One region of the Amycolatopsis sp. NPDC004079 genome, then DNA from elsewhere that is predicted to be linked to it. Evidence: riboswitches for the same ligand, from Rfam matches in the RefSeq annotation. Region 1 holds a riboswitch; each other region holds the start of a gene.
What was found. Region 1 has a riboswitch for cobalamin ahead of ABZX37_RS32310 (hypothetical protein). Riboswitches for the same ligand answer to the same signal wherever they lie in the genome.
Positions count from the first base shown of each region.

Region 2: it holds a riboswitch for cobalamin, as region 1 does, so the genes downstream of both, metE (5-methyltetrahydropteroyltriglutamate--homocysteine S-methyltransferase) here and ABZX37_RS32310 (hypothetical protein) in region 1, are expected to answer to the same signal.
Region 3: it holds a riboswitch for cobalamin, as region 1 does, so the genes downstream of both, ABZX37_RS14735 (CoA-acylating methylmalonate-semialdehyde dehydrogenase) here and ABZX37_RS32310 (hypothetical protein) in region 1, are expected to answer to the same signal.
Region 4: it holds a riboswitch for cobalamin, as region 1 does, so the genes downstream of both, ABZX37_RS14785 (hypothetical protein) here and ABZX37_RS32310 (hypothetical protein) in region 1, are expected to answer to the same signal.

Region 1 is NZ_JBEXMH010000040.1:40,429-45,588, reverse strand. It holds gene purM (phosphoribosylformylglycinamidine cyclo-ligase) at 1-866, shown strand, start outside; gene arfB (alternative ribosome rescue aminoacyl-tRNA hydrolase ArfB) at 900-1,328, shown strand; gene ABZX37_RS32320 (GNAT family N-acetyltransferase) at 1,325-2,056, opposite strand; gene ABZX37_RS32315 (Gfo/Idh/MocA family oxidoreductase) at 2,250-3,143, opposite strand; cobalamin riboswitch at 3,172-3,321, shown strand; gene ABZX37_RS32310 (hypothetical protein) at 3,334-4,017, shown strand; gene ABZX37_RS32305 (CbiQ family ECF transporter T component) at 4,004-5,083, shown strand; gene ABZX37_RS32300 (ATP-binding cassette domain-containing protein) at 5,080-5,160, shown strand, end outside.
Region 2 is NZ_JBEXMH010000008.1:105,267-110,426, reverse strand. It holds gene ABZX37_RS11555 (ribonucleoside-diphosphate reductase subunit alpha) at 1-1,743, shown strand, start outside; gene ABZX37_RS11550 (ribonucleotide-diphosphate reductase subunit beta) at 1,758-2,831, shown strand; cobalamin riboswitch at 3,046-3,193, shown strand; gene metE (5-methyltetrahydropteroyltriglutamate--homocysteine S-methyltransferase) at 3,314-5,160, shown strand, end outside.
Region 3 is NZ_JBEXMH010000011.1:113,833-118,992, reverse strand. It holds gene mmsB (3-hydroxyisobutyrate dehydrogenase) at 1-179, opposite strand, end outside; gene ABZX37_RS14745 (enoyl-CoA hydratase/isomerase family protein) at 176-1,210, opposite strand; gene ABZX37_RS14740 (acyl-CoA dehydrogenase family protein) at 1,281-2,420, opposite strand; gene ABZX37_RS14735 (CoA-acylating methylmalonate-semialdehyde dehydrogenase) at 2,429-3,928, opposite strand; cobalamin riboswitch at 4,086-4,264, opposite strand; gene ABZX37_RS14730 (short-chain fatty acyl-CoA regulator family protein) at 4,317-5,160, opposite strand, start outside.
Region 4 is NZ_JBEXMH010000011.1:124,994-130,153, reverse strand. It holds gene ABZX37_RS14795 (RHS repeat-associated core domain-containing protein) at 1-1,539, shown strand, start outside; gene ABZX37_RS14790 (ankyrin repeat domain-containing protein) at 1,541-1,864, shown strand; cobalamin riboswitch at 3,187-3,334, shown strand; gene ABZX37_RS14785 (hypothetical protein) at 3,435-3,968, shown strand; gene ABZX37_RS14780 (hypothetical protein) at 3,986-5,160, shown strand, end outside.

The DNA of each region.
Region 1 (5,160 bases):
GCACCAAGATCGCGGTCGCGCAGGCGCTCGACAAGCACGACACGGTCGGCATCGACCTGGTCGCGATGGTGGTCGACGACCTCGTCGTCACCGGGGCCGAGCCGCTGTTCCTGCAGGACTACATCGCGGTCGGCAAGGTCGTGCCGGAGAAGATCGCGGCGCTGGTCGGCGGCATCGCCGAGGGCTGTGTCCAGGCCGGTTGCGCGCTGCTCGGCGGCGAGACCGCCGAGCACCCGGGCCTGATGGGCGAGCACGACTACGACCTGTCGGCCACCGGGGTCGGCGCGGTCGAGGCGTCCGCGCTGCTGTCGCCGGAGAAGGTCCGCCCCGGTGACGTCGTGATCGCGATGGGCTCGTCCGGGCTGCACTCCAACGGCTACTCGCTGGCCCGGCACGTGCTGCTGGACATCGCGCGGATGCCGCTGGACGGGCACGTCGAGGAGTTCGGCCGCACCCTCGGCGAGGAACTGCTAGAGCCCACCAAGATCTACGCGAAGGACTGCCTCGCGCTGGTCGCCGAGACCGAGGTGCGCACGTTCGCGCACATCACCGGCGGCGGCCTCGAGGCCAACCTCGCGCGCGTGATGCCGCGCGGTCTCGTCGCCAAGCTCGAACGCGGCACGTGGACGCCGGCCTCGGTGTTCGCGCTGATCGGGCAGCGCGGCAAGGTCGAGCGCGCGGAGCTGGAGAAGACGTTCAACATGGGCGTCGGCATGGTCGCGATCGTGTCGGCCGAGGACGTCGACCGGGCGCTGGCGGTGCTCACCGCGCGGCACGTGCCCGCGTGGATCCTCGGCGACGTCCAGCCCGCCGAAGACCCGGACGGCCCGCGCGCGGTGCTGTCCGGCGACCACCCGCGGTTCTGAAAGCCGCTTGCCACGTCTTGAGACACTGAAGACATGGCGGAGGACGTACGCGTCGGCGCCCGGTTCGTGATCCCGGGCGCCGAACTGCGAGAGCGGTTCTCCCGGTCCTCGGGGCCGGGGGGACAGGGCGTGAACACGACGGACTCGCGCGTCGAGCTGTCGTTCGACGTCGCGAGCTCCGCCGTGATCCCGCCCGCGCTGAAGGAACGCATCACGACCCGCTTGGGCACGCGTCTGGTCGACGGCGTGCTGACCATCGCGGCCAGCGAATACCGCTCCCAGCTGATGAACCGCGACGCGGCTCGGGAGCGGCTGGCTGACGTGCTGACGAAGGCTTCCGCGCCGCCGCCTGCCAAACGACGTCCTACGAAGCCGTCGCGGGGTTCGAAGGAGCGCCGTTTGGCGGCGAAGAAGCGCCGCAGTGATGTGAAGCGCGGTCGCGGCGGTCGGTACGACGATTAGGTCAGCGACAGGTGCACGCACTCACCGGCGACTTGATACCCGGCGCGTTGGTACACCGTCCCGATGCCGACATCGCCCGGCGTAAGGAAAGCCGTCCGTGCGCCGCGTTCGTGAGCGAGGCGCGTCAGGCGCGCGGTGATTGCCGCCGCGATGCCTTGGTTACGGTACTCAGCCGCTACGGCGATGCCGACGATTTCCGTCGCGCCGGACACGATGTCCAGCGCGATTCCGCCGCCCACAATGGTTTCGCCTTGTTCGGCCAGGACGGTCAGGTAGTTGCGGTTGCGTTCGACATCGGCGTCCGACACCTCCGGCGACTCTCCGAAGGCGACGTTCTGCACGGACCGCAGGCGGCGGAATTCGTTGTCAGTCAACGGTTCCCGCAGCTGAATGTGGTCCGGTGAAGCACAGTCGACGCGGTCCTCGGCGGTGCAGATCATCACGGGGACGCGTCGTTCCAGCGTGAAGCCTGAGGCGACGAGGGGTGCCTCGACGTCGGGAGCCGCGTCGGTGAAGAACTCCAGTCGTGGCAGGAGGTTTCGTTGCTGATAGGCGGAAATCAAGAGAGCGATTTCGGCGGACGAGGGCTTCGCGCCGTCGTCGGGGATGGCGTAGTTCTCCATCGGATGTGAGCTGTCCTGGGCGAAAGTCGCCAGGAACGGGCCGATTCGCTCGGTGTCGCGGCCGATCGGTGCGGTCGCGCGAACGTATGCCTGAAGGGCGGACATCTCTGGTGGAAGCCTTTCGGGAAAGAAGGAATGCGGCACAAGAACCGGGCAGGGCGAACCCCACGACCGGCGCGCAGGCCGAACAGCTCAGGCCACGCGGCCGGAGTGGGCCGTGGCGGAGCACATAGGCATTCCTTCGTCCGAAACGAACTTCCCGTTCATCGTCTCAGACCGGGCAAGCGAATTAACGGGCTCAGCGAAGGGCAGCGCGCGCCTGGTCCACGATTCGAGCCAGGTGTACGCCCCTCCGGACATCGCAGGGGTGCGTGGTCGTTCCGCATGACACCATCGCGGCGAAATCGTCCAGCAGCGCGGTGTATGCGTCGTTCGCCGCGCCGGTACGGCCGAGGGTGCGGAAGCCGTGCTCGCCGAAGACCGAATACTCGACCACTGTCGGCTGCACCGGCAGGCGCAGGCTGAGCGTCGCGGTGCTCGTGATGCCGTCTTCGTGTTCGAGCAGCAGTTGCCACAGGTCCTCGGGACCGCGGTGTGCGGCGAGGACGTTGGTGATCGGGCCGAGAGCGGCGTCGAGCAGGTCGAACGCGTGCGGGCCGATATCGGCGAGCGCGCCGGCAGCCGGATCCTGCCGCCAGGCCGAGGTCGCGTACTTCCCGGCGAGCAGTGCGCCGGACAGCCACCGCACACTGCCGCCGCGCCAACCGCCAGCAGCGGTGACGCCGTCCAGCCAGTCGCGCGTCTGCTGGGCGAACCGCAGGGTCAGCATCACCAGCGACGCGACGCCAGCGGAGGCCACCGCGTCGGCGAGACGCTGCGCCGCGGCGAGGTCGGGGGCGATCGGTTTCTCGAGGATCAGGTGCTTGCCCGCCTCCGCGGCCCGGGTGGCCAGTTCGGCCTGCACCGTCGGCGGCACCGCGAACGCGAGCGCGTCGACCTGCTCGAACAGCTCGTCCAGATCGCTGGTCGGCACGGCGTCGTAGGCCTGCGCGAGCGCGGCGGCGGCTTCCGGCCGTCGGCTCCACACGGCACTGAGCACGGTCCCTGGATGATCCGCGAGCCCGGGGGCGTGCACCGTGGTGGCCCACGGTCCGGTTCCTACGAGGCCGACGCGCAACTGGTCCTGTCCCACGCCCGGAAGTGTAGGTGTGGCCGCGGTCGCTTCCAGCGGGGCCTGCGGTGCGTTAACGTCGACAAGTTCTTCGCCACGAACGGGGGAAGCCGGTGAGAATCCGGCGCTGGCCCGCAACCGTGAGCGGCCCCGCGAGGGACCGCGAGCCGGATCGCCCGTCGTGGTCCGATCGATGCGAGGTACATCTGACATGCGGTTCGTGCACGCGCGGCACTGGGGGCGAGTCCTCGCCGGCTGCGCTCTTCTCGTCGCTACCGGTTTAGGCGGTGCGTCCTCCGCCTCCGCGACCACGCCCGGCAAGGGCACCGACGGCTATTGCCAGGACGACAACGGCGTCACGGTCATCGTCGATTTCCAGGGGCTTGGCGGGGAAACCCTCATCCGGTGCGCGCCCGGCAAGCAGGAAAACGGCGTCACCGCCCTGCAAAACGCGGGCTTCGAACTCAGCGGTGCGGGCAAATACGGCCTGGCCGTGATGTGCAAGATCGAGGGCAAGCCCGCCGACCAGACCTGCACCGGGATGCCGCCGGAGAAGGCGTCGTGGAGCTTCTGGACCGCCACCAACGGCGGCAAGTGGGCCTCGGCGCAGGTCGGCGCGCAGAGCTGGAAGCCGCCCGCCGGGGCGTTCGAGGGCTGGTCGTTCGCGATCGGCAAGTCCTACACCGAGTATCCGCCGCCGCGCACCGAGCCGGTGCGCAAGGCCGCCGCGCCCGCCCAGGCTCCGGCGTCCACTTCGGACAGCAGCTTCCCGTGGGGCCTGGTGATCGGGCTCGGGATCGTGGTGGTGATCGGGCTGGTCGGGGCGTTCGTCATGACGCGCCGCGACCTTGACGAGAAGTCGCCCTTCCTTCGCCGCAAACGTGGCGGGAAGTAGTCCGCGAGCGCTCCATCCCGGCGCGTGGTGGGTGTGGGCGCTCGCGCTCGCCGTCGCCGCGAGCCGGACCACGAACCCGGTTTTGCTCGCCTTGGTGATCGCGGTGGCCGGGTTCGTCGTGATGCTCCGCCGCGGCGACGCGCCCTGGGCGCTGGCGTTCCGGATGTACGCCTGGATCGCCGGGGTGATCCTGGCGTCGCGCGTGCTGTTCCGGATCCTGATCGGCGGCGAGGACGGCGGCCACATCCTGTTCACGCTGCCGACTATCCCGCTGCCGAGCGTCGCCGCCGGTATTCAGCTCCTCGGTCCCACTTCGGCCGAGGAGCTGCTCGGCGGGCTGTACGACGGGCTCCGGCTGGCCACGATCGTGCTCTGCATCGGAGCCGCGAACGCGCTGGCGAACCCGAAACGCCTGCTCAAGGCCGTACCCGGCGCGCTGTATGAGGTGGGTACGGCGGTCACGGTCGCGTTGTCCGTGGCACCGCAGCTGGTCGAAAGCGTGCAGCGAGTGCGCCGCGCGCGTCGGCTTCGGTCCGGAAAGACGCGCGGCCTGCGGTTCGTGAAGGGGATTTTCGTGCCGGTGCTCGCCGACGCCATGGACCGATCGCTGCAACTCGCGTCGGCGATGGATTCCCGCGGCTACGGACGGCGCGCGTATCTCTCGCCGCGCGTCCGGATGCTGATCGCGACCTGCGTGCTGGCCGGGCTGGTCGGCGTCGCGGTGGGGGTTTACGGCGTGCTCGACGGGTCCGCGTCGTGGCTCGGCGTGCCGATGCTCGTCGCCGGTCTGGTGCTGGCCGCCGCCGGATTCGTGCTGGGCGGACGGCAGATTCGGCGCACGACCTATCGGCCCGATCCGTGGCGGCTGCCGGAGACGCTGGTGGCGCTGTGCGGCGTCGCGACCGCAGTGCTCGTGCTGATCGCCGACCCGGTTTCGCTCACCACCCCGGCCAGCCCGCTGACCTGGCCGGAGCTGCCGCTGCTGCCGACCGTCGCGGTGCTGATCAGCGTGTTGCCCGCTTGGTTCGCGCCGCGTCCGGCGCTGGTGTCGGAGGTCGCCCGATGATCGAGTTTTCGCACGTCAGCGTCACGTACGACGGGGCGGACCGGCCGGTGCTGCGGGACGTCGACCTCACGATCGAG
Region 2 (5,160 bases), on a different contig from region 1:
GTGCCGTTCCTGAAGATCGCCAACGACACCGCGGTCGCGGTCAACCAGGGCGGCAAGCGCAAGGGCGCGGCCTGCGCGTACCTGGAGACCTGGCACGTCGACATCGAGGAATTCCTCGACCTGCGCAAGAACACCGGCGACGACCGGCGGCGCACGCACGACATGAACACCGCCAACTGGGTCCCGGACGAGTTCCTGCGCCGCGTCGAGGCGAACGCCGAGTGGACGCTGTTCTCGCCGAACGAGACGCCGGACCTGCACGACCTCTACGGCAACGCGTTCGCGCAGCGCTACCGCGAGTACGAGGCGGCCGCCGCGCGCGGCGAGATCAAGGTGTTCCGCAAGGTCCGCGCGGTCGAACTGTGGCGGCGGATGCTGACCATGCTGTTCGAGACCGGCCACCCGTGGATCACCTTCAAGGACCCGTGCAACCTGCGCTCGCCGCAGCAGCACGTCGGCGTCGTGCACTCGTCCAACCTGTGCACCGAGATCACGCTGAACACGAACACCGAAGAGGTCGCGGTCTGCAACCTCGGCTCGGTGAACCTGCTCAAGCACGTCACCCCTGAAGGGCTCGACACCGAGCGGCTCGAGAAGACCGTGCGCACCGCGGTGCGCATGCTCGACAACGTGATCGACATCAACTTCTACACGATCCCGGAGGCGCGGCGTTCCAACCTGCGCCACCGTCCGGTCGGCCTGGGCATCATGGGCTTCCAGGACGCGCTGTTCGAGCTGGGCGTGCCGTTCGCGTCCGCCGACGCGGTGAAGTTCGCCGACACTTCGATGGAGCACCTCTCCTACTACGCGATCTCGGCCTCGACCGATCTCGCGCAGGAGCGCGGCCAGTACCAGACGTTCGAGGGTTCCTTGTGGAGCAAGGGAATCCTGCCGATCGACTCGATGCAGCTGCTCATCGACGCCCGCCAGGGCGACGGCCTCGACGTCGACACCTCGACGACGCTGGACTGGGCCCCGCTGCGCGAGCGCGTCAAGACCGTCGGCATGCGCAACTCCAACGTGATGGCGATCGCGCCGACCGCGACGATCTCCAACATCTCGGGCGTCGGCCAGTCGATCGAGCCGCTGTTCCAGAACCTGTACGTCAAGTCGAACATGTCCGGCGACTTCACCGTCGTCAACCCGCACCTGGTCAAGAGCCTCAAGGCGCGCGGCCTGTGGGACGAGGTCATGGTCAGCGACCTGAAGTACTTCGACGGCAGCCTCGGCCAGATCGACCGCGTTCCGGACGACCTCAAAGCGCTGTACGCGACGGCCTTCGAGATCGAGTCGAAGTGGATCGTGGACGCCGGTTCGGTGCGGCAGAAGTGGATCGACCAGGCGCAGTCGCTGAACCTGTACATCGCGGCGCCGAGCGGGCGCAAGCTCGACGAGCTGTACCGCTACGCCTGGCACAAGGGCCTCAAGACCACGTACTACCTGCGGGCGCAGTCCGCGACGCACGTGGAGAAGAGCACCCTGCGCGGCACCGACGGCAAGCTGAACGCCGTCTCCGCCACTCCGGCCCCGGCCGCTCCGGCTGCCGCCGCCCCCGCCGCGGCTCCCGCTGCCACGCCGTCGCCGTCGCCGTCCGCCGCGGTTCCGGCCGTCTCCCCCGCACCGTCGCCTGCCGCGGCTGTTCCCGCGGAGCCGAAGGAGATGCCGAAGACCGACGTCGACTTCGTCGCCACCGAGGGCGCTGCCTGCCGGATCGACGACCCCGACTGCGAAGCCTGCCAGTAAGGAATCCCTGAACCATGACGAACGTGGAAACGACGGACGCGACCGGCCTCGGCGAGATCGAGGTCGGCGCGGCCCGGATCAACGTCGACGACAAGCGCATGATCAACGCGCGGGCCGACGTCAACCAGCTGCTGCCGATGAAGTACCGGTGGGCGTGGGACAAGTACCTCGCGGCGTGCAACAACCACTGGATGCCGACCGAGGTCGCGATGCAGGCCGACATCGCGCTGTGGAAGTCGCCGGACGGCCTCACCGAGGACGAGCGGCAGATGCTCAAGCGCAACCTCGGCTTCTTCGCGACGGCGGAGTCGTTGGTGGCCAACAACATCGTGCTCGCGGTGTACCGGCAGATCACCAACCCGGAGTGCCGCCAGTACCTGCTGCGCCAGGCCTTCGAGGAGGCCGTGCACACGCACACCTTCCAGTACATCTGCGAAAGCCTCGGCCTGGTCGAGGGCGAGCTGTTCAACATGTACCGCGAGGTCCCGTCCATTTCGGACAAGGACGCGTGGGCGCTGAAGTACACGCAGAACCTGGAAAACCCGGACTTCGAAACCGGCACGCCGGAAGCCGACCAGGCGTTCCTGCGCGACCTCGTGGCGTTCTACGTGATCTTCGAGGGCATGTGGTTCTACACCGGTTTCGCGCAGATCCTGTCGCTGGGCCGCCGGAACAAGATGGTCGGCATCGCCGAGCAGTACCAGTACATCCTGCGCGACGAGTCGATCCACCTGAACTTCGGCATCGACTGCATCAACCAGATCAAGATCGAGAACCCGCACCTGTGGACCGAGGAGTTCCAGGCCGAGATCCGCGGGATGCTGCAGGACGCGTGCGAACTGGAGGTCAAGTACGCCCGCGACACCATGCCGCGCGGCATGCTCGGCCTGTCGGCTGACCTGTGCGAGCAGTACATGCACTTCATCACCGACCGCCGCGCCCAGCAGATCGGCCTGACCCCGATCTACGGCGAGAACGAAAACCCGTTCCCCTGGATGTCGGAGGCGATGGACTTGAAGAAGGAGAAGAACTTCTTCGAGACCCGCGTCATCGAGTACCAGTCCGGCGGAGCGCTCGACTGGGACTGATCCCGAACCGCTGAAACTCGGCCACGCTCTGGTTCGCCAGGGCGTGGCCGAGCCGCGTTCTGGCAAGCCGCGCTCAGAGCACCGTGACGATCCCGCACTTCGGGACGCCCGCCCGGATTGTGCCGCGCACCGGCCGCAACCGCTAAGCTCGGTCCCGCCACTGGTTCGCCTGTGCGGGGCCGAGCTTTTTCGCGCGGCCCCGCACCGGCGAGGCAACAGGGAACCCGGTGCGATTCCGGGACTGCCCCGCAGCGGTAAGTGGGAACGAAAGCTGTCACCGCGAACGCGGTAAAGCACTGGGCACCAGCCCGGGAAGCGACAGCCAGTAGGCACGAGCGCCACGCCCACGAGTCCGAATACCTGCCAATGGCACGCACGCCGACGGCGTGCGTGAGTCCGGGCCTCGCGGGAAAGGGCACCGACCGAAGCACAGCGTTTGCGCGTGCCCGGACTCTTCCGGCGAGCACGTGAGGATGCATGCTGTGAACACGATCGGCACCACAGTTCTCGGTTACCCGCGCATCGGCCCAGCCAGGGAGCTGAAGCGAGCCCTCGAGGCCTACTGGGCAGGCACCACCACCGAGGAAGAACTCCAGACCACCGCCCGACGACTGCGCGAACAAACCTGGACAACCCTGCGCGACCAAGGCCTGGACTCAATCCCCTCCAGCACCTTCTCCTTCTACGACCAGGTACTGGACACCACCGCCCTCTTCGGCGCGCTGCCGGAACGCTTCACCCGCCTAGGGCTCTCCCCCCTGGACACCTACTTCGCCGCCGCTCGCGGGGTCCCAGACGCCCCCGCGCTGGAAATGACGAAGTGGTTCGACACCAACTACCACTACCTCGTCCCGGAACTGGGCCCGAGCTCCCGGTTCGCCCTCACCGGCACCGCCCCGATCGACGAGGTACGCGAAGCCCGCGCCCTAGGCATCACCCCGCGCCCGGTGCTCGTCGGCCCGGTCACCTTCCTGGTGCTGGCCAAGGCAACCGAGCCCGGATTCAGCCCGCTGGAACTGCTGGACGAACTGCTGCCCGCATACGCCGAACTGCTGAGCGAACTGGCCGACGAAGGCGTCGAGTGGGTCCAGTTGGACGAACCAGCATTCGCCGCAGACAGGACGACCTCGGAGTTCAACGCCCTCACCCGCGCATACCACTGGCTGGCCAAGGAAAAGCATCGCCCCAAGCTGCTGGTAGCCGGGTACTTCGGCGGACTGGGCCGAGCGCTGGGCGTACTGGCCCGCTCCCCCATCGAAGCGTTGGCCGTCGATCTGGTAACCGATGCATCCTTTGTAGACAAAGCAGCAGCAGAAGGAGCGTTGCGAGACAAGGAAGTCCTCGCCGGAATCGTGGACGGCCGAAACATCTGGCGCACCGACCCCGACGTAGCACTGGCCCGCGCCGCACAACTAAAAGCCACCGCGGCACACGTAAGCGTATCGACGTCGTGCTCCCTCCTGCACGTCCCTTACGACGTGGGAGCAGAGACAGATTTCAACCCACGCGTGAAGAACTGGCTAGCCTTCGCACAACAGAAGGTGGATGAGGTCGTCCTGCTCGGCCGAGTGTTGAACGGCGAGAACGTCGACCTCAACCCGGCGCGGGCCGCCGTCGCCGACCGAGCCAGTGCTGAGGAGCTCAACGACGCCGACGTCCGGGCGCGCGTCGCAGCACTCCAACCGGAAGACACCGTCCGCATCCCGTACCTAGAACGCGCTGCAGCACAACAAGAATCCCTGAACCTCCCCCCGCTCCCCACCACCACCATCGGCTCTTTCCCGCAAACCAGCGAGGTCCGCCGAGCCCGGGCCGCCCACCGCACAGGCAAACTCGACGACAACGCCTACCGCACCGCGATGCGTACCGAAATCGACCGCGCAGTGCGTTTGCAGGAAGACCTAGGCCTGGACGTCCTCGTCCACGGCGAACCGGAACGCAACGACATGGTCCAGTACTTCGCCGAACAACTCACCGGATTCGCCACGACCGACTTCGGCTGGGTCCAGTCGTACGGATCCCGATGCGTCCGCCCGCCGATCCTGTTCGGCGACGTTTCCCGCCCGAACCCCATGACCGTCGAATGGACCCAGTACGCGCAAAGCCGCACCGACCGTCCGGTGAAAGGCATGCTGACCGGCCCAGTGACAATCCTGGCCTGGTCATTCGTCCGCGACGACCAACCACTGACCGACACCGCACGCCAAGTCGCGCTGGCAGTCCGGGACGAGGTCGCCGACCTGGAAGCCGCCGGAATCCGCGTCGTGCAAGTCGACGAACCAGCATTGCGCGAACTGCTCCCGCTACACGCGGCGGACCGCGAGGCGTA
Region 3 (5,160 bases), on a different contig from region 1:
ACGACTGCTGCGTCCGCGACTGCCGCGATCGCGGCAGTCGCCACGGACACGCCGTTTCCGGCCGCGGCGGCACGGGCGTCGGGGACCGGGTCGTAGCCGGTCACCTTCTCCCCGGCCTTGACCAGGTTGGCGGCCATGGGCCCGCCCATGTTCCCGAGCCCCAGGAAAGCGATGCTCATCGGGCCACTCCCGTCCACTCTTCGTCGCCCAGCGCTGCGAAATAGCTGCCGACCAGGTCGGCGTCGACCTCGGCCAGGGTCGCCGGGTGCCAGCGGGGCGACCGGTCCTTGTCGATGACCTGCGCACGGATGCCCTCGGTGAACTCGGCGGAGCCGAACGCCCGGTGCGAGATCCGGTATTCCTGCGCCAGCACCGATTCCAGGTCCGGCAGGGTCGCCGCAGTACGCAGTGCTCGAAGGGTGACCTTCAGCGCGGCAGGGGACTTGCTTTCGATTTCCTTGGCCGCGGCGACCGCCGCTTCGCCGCCGTCGCGCAGCCGGCCCAGGATCTCTTCGACCGTGTCGGCGGCGTAGCAGTGATCGATCCACGCGGCTTCGGCCGCCAGTGCACTCGGCGGCGGAGTTTCGGCGACCAGCGCCAAAGCCGAGTCGGGGGTGCGGGTGGCCAGGGCGTCGAACAGGTCGGGCAGCCGGTCCGCCGGGACGAAGAAATCGGCCAGTCCGCAGTGGACGGCGTCGGCTCCGGAGAGTTGTGCGGTCGTGAGAGCGGCGTGCGTGCCCAGTTCGCCGGGAGTGCGCGAAAGCAGATAAGTGCCGCCGACGTCGGGGACGAAGCCGATGCCCACCTCAGGCATCGCGATCCGGGACCGGTTGGTGGCCACGCGGTGGCTGCCGTGCGCGGACACCCCGACGCCGCCGCCCATGACCAGTCCGTCCATGATCGCCACATACGGCTTGGGGTAGCGGGCGATCGCGGCGTTCAGCCGGTACTCGTCGGCCCAGAACTCCAGCGTGGCGGTGCCGCCCGCACGAGCGTCCTCGTAGATGGAGCGGATGTCGCCGCCGGCGCACAGCCCGCGTTCGCCGGCGCCTTCGACGAGCACGGCGCGCACGCCCGGGTCGTCGCGCCATCGGTCGAGGTGGGCGGTGATCGCCCGGACCATGTCGTGGGTCAGGGCGTTGAGCGCGCGGGGGCGGTTGAGCGTGATCCGCCCGATCCCGCTGTGGACAAGGAATTCGACGTCGCTCACGCGGCCTCCAGTGATGTGCGGGATACCCGCGCCCAGTCGGCGGCACGAGCAAGCTGTCGCGCTGATGTGCTCATGCCGCCTCCGCCAGCATCCGGCGGGAAATGATGACCCGCATGATTTCGTTGGTCCCTTCGAGGATCTGGTGCACCCGCAGGTCGCGAACGATCTTCTCGATCCCGTACTCGGCCAGGTACCCGTAGCCGCCGTGCAGTTGCAGCGCCTGGTTCGCGATCTCGAATCCGGCGTCGGTGCAGAATCGCTTGGCCATCGCGGAAAGCTGGGTGGCATCGGGGTCGCCTTGGTCGAGCGCGTCCGCGGCGCGCCACAACAGCGTCTGGGCGGCTTCGAGGTCGGTGCGCATGTCGGCCAGGCGGAACCGCAGGGCCTGCGCTTCGGAGAGCTTCGCGCCGAATGCGGAGCGCTCCGACACATGCCGGACGGCTTTGCCCAGCGCCGTTTTCGCGCCGCCGAGCGAGCACGCGGCGATGTTGAGCCGTCCGCCGTCCAAAGCGGACATCGCCACCTTGAACCCGGCTCCCTCGCCGCCCAGCAGCGCGGTCGCGGGCACCGGGGCGTCGTCGAAGACGACCTGTCTCGTCGGCTGGGCGTTCCAGCCCATCTTGACCTCGTTCGGGCCGAACGAAACGCCAGGGGTGTTCCGCTCGACCACGAACGCGGAGATCCCTGCCGCGCCAGGCCCGCCGGTCCGCGCCAGCACGACATAGACGTCGGACGTGCCCGCGCCGGAGATGAATTGCTTGACGCCGCTGAGGAAGTAGTGGTCTCCGTCCCGTCGCGCGCGGGTCGTGAGGGCGGCGGCGTCCGAACCGGCGCCGGGTTCGGTGAGGCAGTAGCTGCCGAGCGAGTCCATAGTGGACATACGCGGCAGGTAGCGGCGGCGCTGGGTGTCGTCGCCGAACCGGTCGATCATCGTCGCGACCATGTTGTGGATGGACGCGTAGGCCGCGATCGACGGGCAGCCGGTGGCGAGCGCTTCGAACACGAGCACGCCGTCGAGCCGGCCGAGGCCGGAGCCGCCGACGTCCTCGGGCAGGTACAGCCCGCCGAGACCGAGTTCGGCCGCCTTCCGCAGCACGTCGACCGGGAAGTGCTTGTCCCGGTCCCATTCCAGCGCGTGCGGCGCGAGATGCTCGGCCGCGAAGTCCGCGGTGGTGTCGCGCAGCGCGAGTTGTTCTCCGGTCAGTCTCATGACCCGCCTCAATCCATCGTCGGGATGACGAACGAGGCTTCTTCCTTGATGCCGGACGGCCACCGCGAGGTAACAGTCTTCGTCTTGGTGTAGAAGCGGACCGAATCCGGGCCGTGCTGGTTGAGATCGCCGAAGCCGGACCGCTTCCAGCCGCCGAAAGTGTGGTACGCGATCGGCACCGGGATCGGGACGTTCACGCCGACCATGCCGGTGTTCACGCGGGCGGTGAAATCGCGGGCGGTGTCGCCGTCACGGGTGAAGATCGCCACGCCGTTGCCGTATTCGTGTTCGCTCGGCAATCGCAGCGCCTCTTCGTAATCGGCCGCGCGGACGACCGACAGCACCGGGCCGAAAATCTCCTCCCGGTAGATCCGCATCTTCGGCGTCACCTTGTCGAACAGGCAGCCGCCGAGGAAGAACCCGTTCTCGTGCCCCGGAACCGTGAGATCGCGGCCGTCCACCACCAGCTCCGCGCCCTCGGCGACACCGACCTCGAGGTAATCCCGCACCCGCCGCACGGCGTCGGCCGTGACCAGGGGACCGAAGTCGGCGGTCTCGTCGTGCGCTGCCCCGACCTTGAGGGTCTTCACGCGCTCGGCGAGCCGTTCGACCAGCGCGTCCGCGGTGGCCTCGCCGACCGGGACGGCGACGGAGATGGCCATGCAGCGCTCTCCCGCAGAGCCGTAGCCCGCGCCGATCAGGGCATCGACGACCTGCCCGAGGTCGGCGTCGGGCATGACGATCAGGTGGTTCTTCGCCCCGCCGAAGCACTGGGCGCGCTTCCCGTGCGAAGCGGCGGTGGTGTAGATGTACTCGGCGATCGACGACGATCCGACGAACCCGACCGCCTCGACCCGGGGATCGGTGAGCAGCGCGTCGACGGCCTCCTTGTCGCCGTTGACGACCTGGAAGACGCCCGGCGGCAGCCCGGCCTCCAGGAACAGTTCGGCCAGCCGCAGCGGTACGGACGGATCGCGCTCGGACGGCTTGAGCACGAACGCGTTGCCACAGGCGATCGCGGGCGCGGCCTTCCACAGCGGAATCATCGCCGGGAAGTTGAACGGCGTGATCCCGGCGACGACGCCGAGCGGCTGCCGCATCGAGTAGACGTCGATCCCGGTGCCCGCGGAGTCGCTGAACTCGCCCTTGAGCAGGTGCGGGATCCCGATCGCGAACTCGACCACCTCCAGCCCGCGCTGGAGGTCGCCGCGGGCGTCGGCGATCGTTTTGCCGTGCTCGGAGGACAGCAGCCGCGCGAGACTGTCCTCTTCGGACCGGACTAGGTCGAGGAACCGCATCAGCACGCGGGCGCGGCGCTGCGGATTCCAGCGCGCCCATTCGAGCTGGGCGGCGGCCGCGATGCCGACTGCGGCGCTCACCTCCTCGGCGGAGGCGAGCGGCACCCTGGCCTGGACGGCGCCGGTACTGGGGTCGAAGACGTCGGCGAACCGGCCCGAGGCGCCGGGCACGGGTTTGCCGCCGACGAAATGCCGGAGTTCGGTGGTCATGGCATGCCTTTCGCGAGAGCGCAGGACGAACTGCCCGGCCGCACACGGCGGCGGCCGGGGTTTCCGGGCAGGCTTGAGCTACCGAAGGCCGGGCGGCGGGTCGGCGTTTTTCGCGCAGGCAGGAAGAATCCGCATGCGTTCAGCTCCATCCTCGTGGACGAACACGAACGTCCGCGGCCGGTATCCTGGCTCCCGGATCCGCGGCGCCCCAGGCCTTCCCGGCTCGCGCCAGTGGCCGTCTTTCGGGTGGAGCGCCGCTCCCCGGTCACAGTGGCGGGACCGCGCCGGATTCGCACCGGCTTCCCTGCACCGCAGACCTGTTGGCATCCTATAGTAGGAATTCCTACTATGTCGACCGGCTGAGGGGATCTCGTCCGGGTGGCGGTGCTCAGCCGAGGGGCGGGTAGGGGAGCAGGCTGCTGGCGTGTTCGTCGACGCGCAGCGGCTTCCCGATCGCGGGGAAGGCGCGCTGCGGGCAGGCGGGCCGTTCGCACACCTTGCAGCCCATGCCGATCGGGGTCACCGCCGCGTCGGCGCCGAGGGCGAGGCCGTCGGAGTAGACGAGCCGCCGGGCGTGGCGCAGTTCGCAGCCGAGCCCGATGGCGAACGTCTTGCCGGGGTCGCCGTGCCCGCCGACGGAGCGGTCGACCGTGCGGGCGAGCCAGAAGTACTTCTTGCCGTCCGGCAGTTCGGCGACCTGGGTGACGATCTTTCCCGGCGAGCCGAACGCCTCGTAGACGATCCACAGCGGACACGAACCGCCGACGCGGGAGAAGTGGAACCCGGTCGCCGACTGGCGTTTCGAGATGTTGCCCGCCCGGTCGACCCGGACGAAGGAGAAGGGCGCCCCGCGGGTGCCGCGCCGTTGCAGGGTCGAGAGCCGGTGGCAGATCGTCTCGAATCCGACGCCGAAGTGATCCGACAGCCGCGTGATGTCGTAGCGGCAGCGCTCAGCCGCCCCGAGGAACACGCGGTACGGGAGCACGAGCGCTCCGGCGAAGTAGTTGGCCAGGCCGATTCTCGCCAGGCGCCGGGCGGTTTCGCCGGTGAAACCGCCGCCGTCCACCAGCCGGTCGATCGTGGTTCCCGCTTCCAGCATGGCGAGTTCCGAGGCGAGACGGAACGCGGCCTGGCCCGGACGCAGCGCGGGGGAGAGGTGCAGCACCCGTGCGGCCGGGTCGAAGCGGTGCTGGTCGGCGCCGATGGGGGCGGCGGCGATGGTGACGCCGTGC
Region 4 (5,160 bases), on a different contig from region 1:
GACAGCCAGTACACCTACGACCAGATCGGCAACACCAAGACCCGGCCGGGCATCGCTGCCCAGCAGAACCTCGATTGGACATTGGAGGGCCAGCTCGATTCGGTCGTGGAAGGCTCGGCGAAAACCAGCTTCGTCTACGACGCCGGAGGCAGCCGACTGCTCCGGCACGACCCCTCTGGCACCACGCTGTACCTGGGCGGCCAGGAAATCCATGCTGACTCGACAGGTCAAAGTGTCAGCACGACGCGGTATTACAGCCACGGCAGCGGGATCGTCGCGGTCCGTACGAGCGGCAAGCTGACGTGGCTGGCCGGAGACCACCAGGGCACGAGCCAGATCGCCGTCGACTCGACGGACCTGAGTGTGACTCAGCGGAGGCAGGACCCGTTCGGGACCCCGCGCGGACCGGCTACAGACCTGCCCGGCGAACGAGGCTTTGTCGGCGGCACCGAGGACAGGTCGACCGGCCTCACCCAACTGGGCGCTCGCGCATACGACTCAGCGGCAGGTCGTTTTCTGTCGCTGGACCCGGTGTTCAACCCCGCGAGTCCCCAACAGATCAACGGATACTCGTACGCCAACAACAGCCCGGTTTCCTCGAGCGATCCCTCGGGCCTCGAGCCGATGGTGCTGCCGCCTGGCTGTGGTGACAGTCTCGCCTGCCGGGAGAAGGGCTACGGGTCGTCTCCCCGTTCAGCATGGGATGCCGATACGGAGCGAGTGGAGCAAGCGGCGGATCAAAAGCAGCGGGCAGGCTGGGTGAAAAGGCACTCTCCACGAACGTCCAACCGAGCCGATGTGTATGACCTATTTCAGCAAGCGCGACATATGCCCAGCTCGATTGGATGGTGGGATAATTCTTTCGAGGCTGTTGGCGAGAATCAGATGGCGAGCATCTGCTTCGGGCGCACGGGCTGCTGGAAGGCTCTCCAGTACTTGATCGAGCATAAAAACGATGTCGAAGGCGCTAAGGTCATCGCAGCGACTTATTGCTTGGATAACTACCGGCAATGCGAGCGTGAATCTGGAATTAGTCTTCTTGGTGACCTTGGCATGTCGGTCGCAGGCGGATTGGGGGCGGGTGGTGCTCGGTCCGTATCTGCCTCAGGCGCGAGAAATATTGCGAAAGAAGCGGCTGAAGCACTTCGAATATTTGGCTTGAGGAATGGCTCAGTCGGCAAAGACGCTAACGTTGCTGCGGCTGAGGTGCTTATTGAGGGCGAGTCCCCGCAGCTGCTTCAGTCGGTGAGCGGACGTGCGCCCCGAGATGGTACTGTGCCGAAGCCTGGCGATGTCAACAATCCAATAAGGTATAAAGCTACTGCGACTGGGAAAAATAATCGTAAAACTGACACCGAGATAAAGCTGCTCACTTACATTGCCAACAATCTAGGGGAGCCATCCCCGTATGTCCGTGGTACTATCAATATACATACCGAGAAAGCGATGTGTATATCGTGTCAATCAGTAGTCCGGCAGTTTGAAAGCGAATTCCCGGGAGTTAGAGTGAATGTTACGGAAGGCGGATGGGGTGGCTGAAATGTCTCCGGCGCACTCTGCGGTAGAGATGGGAAATGTCCTCGCCCTTTGTAGCCTGCTTGATGAGGGTGTCGACGTGAATGAAGAGTGGAACGGATTCACGTTGCTCCATCATGCTGTTGACCGGGAAGGCGACGATCATGCTCAATCAGGTGGGCCGCTTCACGTTGACTCGACCGCGCTTCTTTTGGCAAGGGGGGCTGATCTGTCCTGTCGAACAAAAGACTTCGAGCAATTAACTGCCGAGGATATTGCTCGAAGTAATGGCCACTGGCTTGCTATCGAGTTATTTTCTGCTTGGAAGTTATTTCGACGAATTGACTAGTGGTTAATGGGGAATTTTCCATCCCTCGTGTCGAAGTGGTAATTCTTCACTTGCCTGAAATTATGTGGGTCGATCAGCTTGGAGTTTTAGGTCGGCGATCCTGCCGACGGTGGCGGCGTTAGTATGAGCTGGCATCGCAGGGTCTGCTTGAAGCTGCCGGTTCTCTGCCAATTTCAGGATCTTGAATCGTTCTAATTATCCTGTTGGCGTGAGAGTTGTTGTCGGCGGTCCGGTGCTTAATCATTTGGATGTTATTTCCATGCGGCATCTCGGTGTCACTTCTACGGAGGTGCCGCATGATTTTTATTCCGCTAGTTGAAAGCGGAGTGCCGTACCGGATGTCGTTGAACTGTGGTCTGGCGGAGTTGGTGCCACGTATGGCTCGCACCGACACGGCGATGAGGGTCAAGTTCTTTGCAGGTGGCGGCGATGAAGGGATTCGTGCCATTTGCTGCTTCCTTTGCCGAGGACGTGGCCGACGCGTCGGGGCAAGCCGAGGGACGCGGGGCGTTCGCTTGCGACCGTGCGACTGGGTCGGCGAGTCAGGTGCGGAAGCAGCCCCGGCGTCGCAATAGCAGCGGATCGTGCGGGGGTCTCCTGCTCGAGTGACATAGCCCACTCGTTGATCAAGGCCTGCCAGGCCGGCGGAGCGGGCTTCAGGGCTCGGGTGCGCATGTGAAAATCCTCAAATAGGAGTGTCACTGAGCACTGTGCTAGCTCCCGGGCCGCGTCGGACGGCACGAAAAAGGGGCTGAACCCGCAGGTCCAGCCCCTCCAAAGCCGAGTCGGGATGACAGGATTTGAACCTGCTACCCTCCGCTCCCAAAGCGGGAACGGCTAAGCGCAGTGCTACACCAGTTTAGCCGCTGGTCGGCGACGAGTGAAAATCCTCAAATAAGAGGGTCGCAGAATAATCTTGTGCTTTGTTGGCATCGGCCGGTTGTCGGTACGGCAGTTTGACTGGCCTGAATGGGGTAGGACACCCCGAAGCATTCGGGTAGAAGCTGGATGCGGCCCCCCTGTCGTCGTGGATTTCTTTCGGCAATTAATGCGAGCTTGAGCGAGCCGGGCAGGCGTGCGCTCGACCTGGGCGGGGGAGTAGCGCCGCTCACTCGGGCTTTCGTGGTCAACCAGGCGACCGCCGAGCGCAGAATCTCTGCTGGCTAACTGGAGCGCGCTCCGCGTGCGAGACCGGATGGATCCGATGTTGCCGCGGCAAGGGCGATGAGGCGGCCGACGACGTCAAGGCATCGATTCGGCCAACTTCAGACTGTGACCGTTTGATCGCTTCAGGTGAGGTACCTGGTAAGCGGTGTGGAACTCGCGGCTCTGGTGCTAGCGTTTGGTTGCTGTACAACCGAATAACGTGATCGTCAGGGGAAGCCGGGCAAGAGCCGGCGCTGACTCGCAACCGTAGGCTCGCCTCGTGGCGGGCAAGTCGGAATGCCTGACGGTCACGAGTGGCTCCACCGTCGAAGACTGCGGAACGGGGCCCGGCCGCGCGTGCGCTTGACTGGGGTGTCGCGGTGACGGGTCGCGTTCAAGACCACTCACCGCAAAGGACATCACTATGTTCTCCCTGGCCAAGACTGCCGCGATCAGTGTGCTCGCGGTTCCCCTTTTCGTTTCCTCTCCCGCTGCCGCAGCACCGGCGTCGTACACGAACGGCCCGTGCCAGGGCAGTTCCGGCGTGACGGTCGTGGTGGACGCCACGCATTTCGCCGGCGCCTCGGTGACCAGACGTTGTGTCGCCGGTGATCCGGAGACGGCGTTCGAGGCGCTCAGCGAGGCCGGGTTCGCTCCGGTGCACGGGACCGGGCAGGGGCAGCAGGGTCCGTACCAGTACTTGTGCCGGATCGACGCTCGTCCGTCCAGTTCCGCCGATCCGTGCACCGGGTTCGTGCCGAACGCTCCGTACTGGGCGTACTGGGTGCCGGACAAGCAGAACGCCAACTGGACCTATGCCGACGAGGGCGTCGACGTCTCGGACCCGGCGCCGGGCACGGTGCTCGGGTTCTCCTTCGGCGCGGGCACGGCGACGGACCCGAACCAGATGAGCCTGACCCTCGCGCAGGCGAAAGACCCGAACTGGACCGGTTCGTGAGCTGGGGTGCCGGTGCCGTGGCCAGCGCGTTGGTGCTGGCCGCGGCGGTTCCGGCACCCGCGCCGGACGTCTCCGAGCCCGCGGTGGCCGCCGCGGAGTTCCTGGCCCACGAGTTCAGCCGGCTCGGCGACGGCTATCCGGACCCGGTCAGTCCCGGCAACACCGACGCGGGGTTGATGGCCGACGCGCTGCTCGCCATGCACCGCGCGGGAGTCGAACCGGCAGCGCAGGCGAAGGCGACCGCGAAACTGCGGGCGCACTTCTTCAGCGCCACGATCGTCTCGGCGGGCCTCACGGGCAAGGACCTGATCGTGGCTGTCGAGCAAGGAGTGAATCCGCGCCAATGGGGGAAGGACAGCAAGGGCGACACCATCGACCTCATCGCACGGCTCGGTGCGGCGCAGGGTTCCGCGGGCGCTTTCGAGGACACCGCGGTCGGCGGAGCGCGCACCCCGGCGAACGTGTTCGGGCAGGCTTTGGCGCTGATCGGCTTGCACAAGGCCGGGATCGGCAACCCTGCCGGGAAGGCTGTGCTGCTGCGCCAGCAATGTCCGGGCGGCGGGTTCCGGCTGAACGTGCCCGCGGGCGGCGAGACCGCGCAGTGCGCGTCGGATACCGATGCCAGCGCCGACACCACGGCGATGGGGGTGTGGGCACTCGTCGAGATCGGCGGCCATCGGCAGCAGGTCGCGCGGGGGCTGGGCTGGCTGCGCGCTCATCAGGATCCCGCGACGGGAGCGTTCAGCGCGGATCCGAAAACCCCGGCGCAGGTGAACACCAACTCGTCCGGGCTGGCCGCGATGGCGCTGGCCCTCGGCGGCGACGGCGCGGCGGCCTCCCGGGCGACCGGGTGGCTGGCCGCCATGCAGGTGCCCGCGAGCGTGCCGGTTCCGGCGATGGCCGGTGCGATCGCGAAGAGCCAGACGGACCTGGACGCGATCGCCCTCGACGCGAAGGCGTTCTGGCTCAAGCGCAGCGGTGCCGACAACGTGGGCAAGCAGGACGGCGTGCGCCGGGCCACCGCACAGGCATTGCTGGGCCTGTCCGCCGCGGTTCCCGGTCCGGTTCCGCCTCGGCCGCCGGACAATCCGCCGCCCGGCACCGTGCTGCCTGGCACCGTGCCGCCTGGCAGTCCGGGGCGTGGCGCCCCGGGCCCGGGGTTGCCAGGAGGAAGGCACAGCGGCGTGCCGCG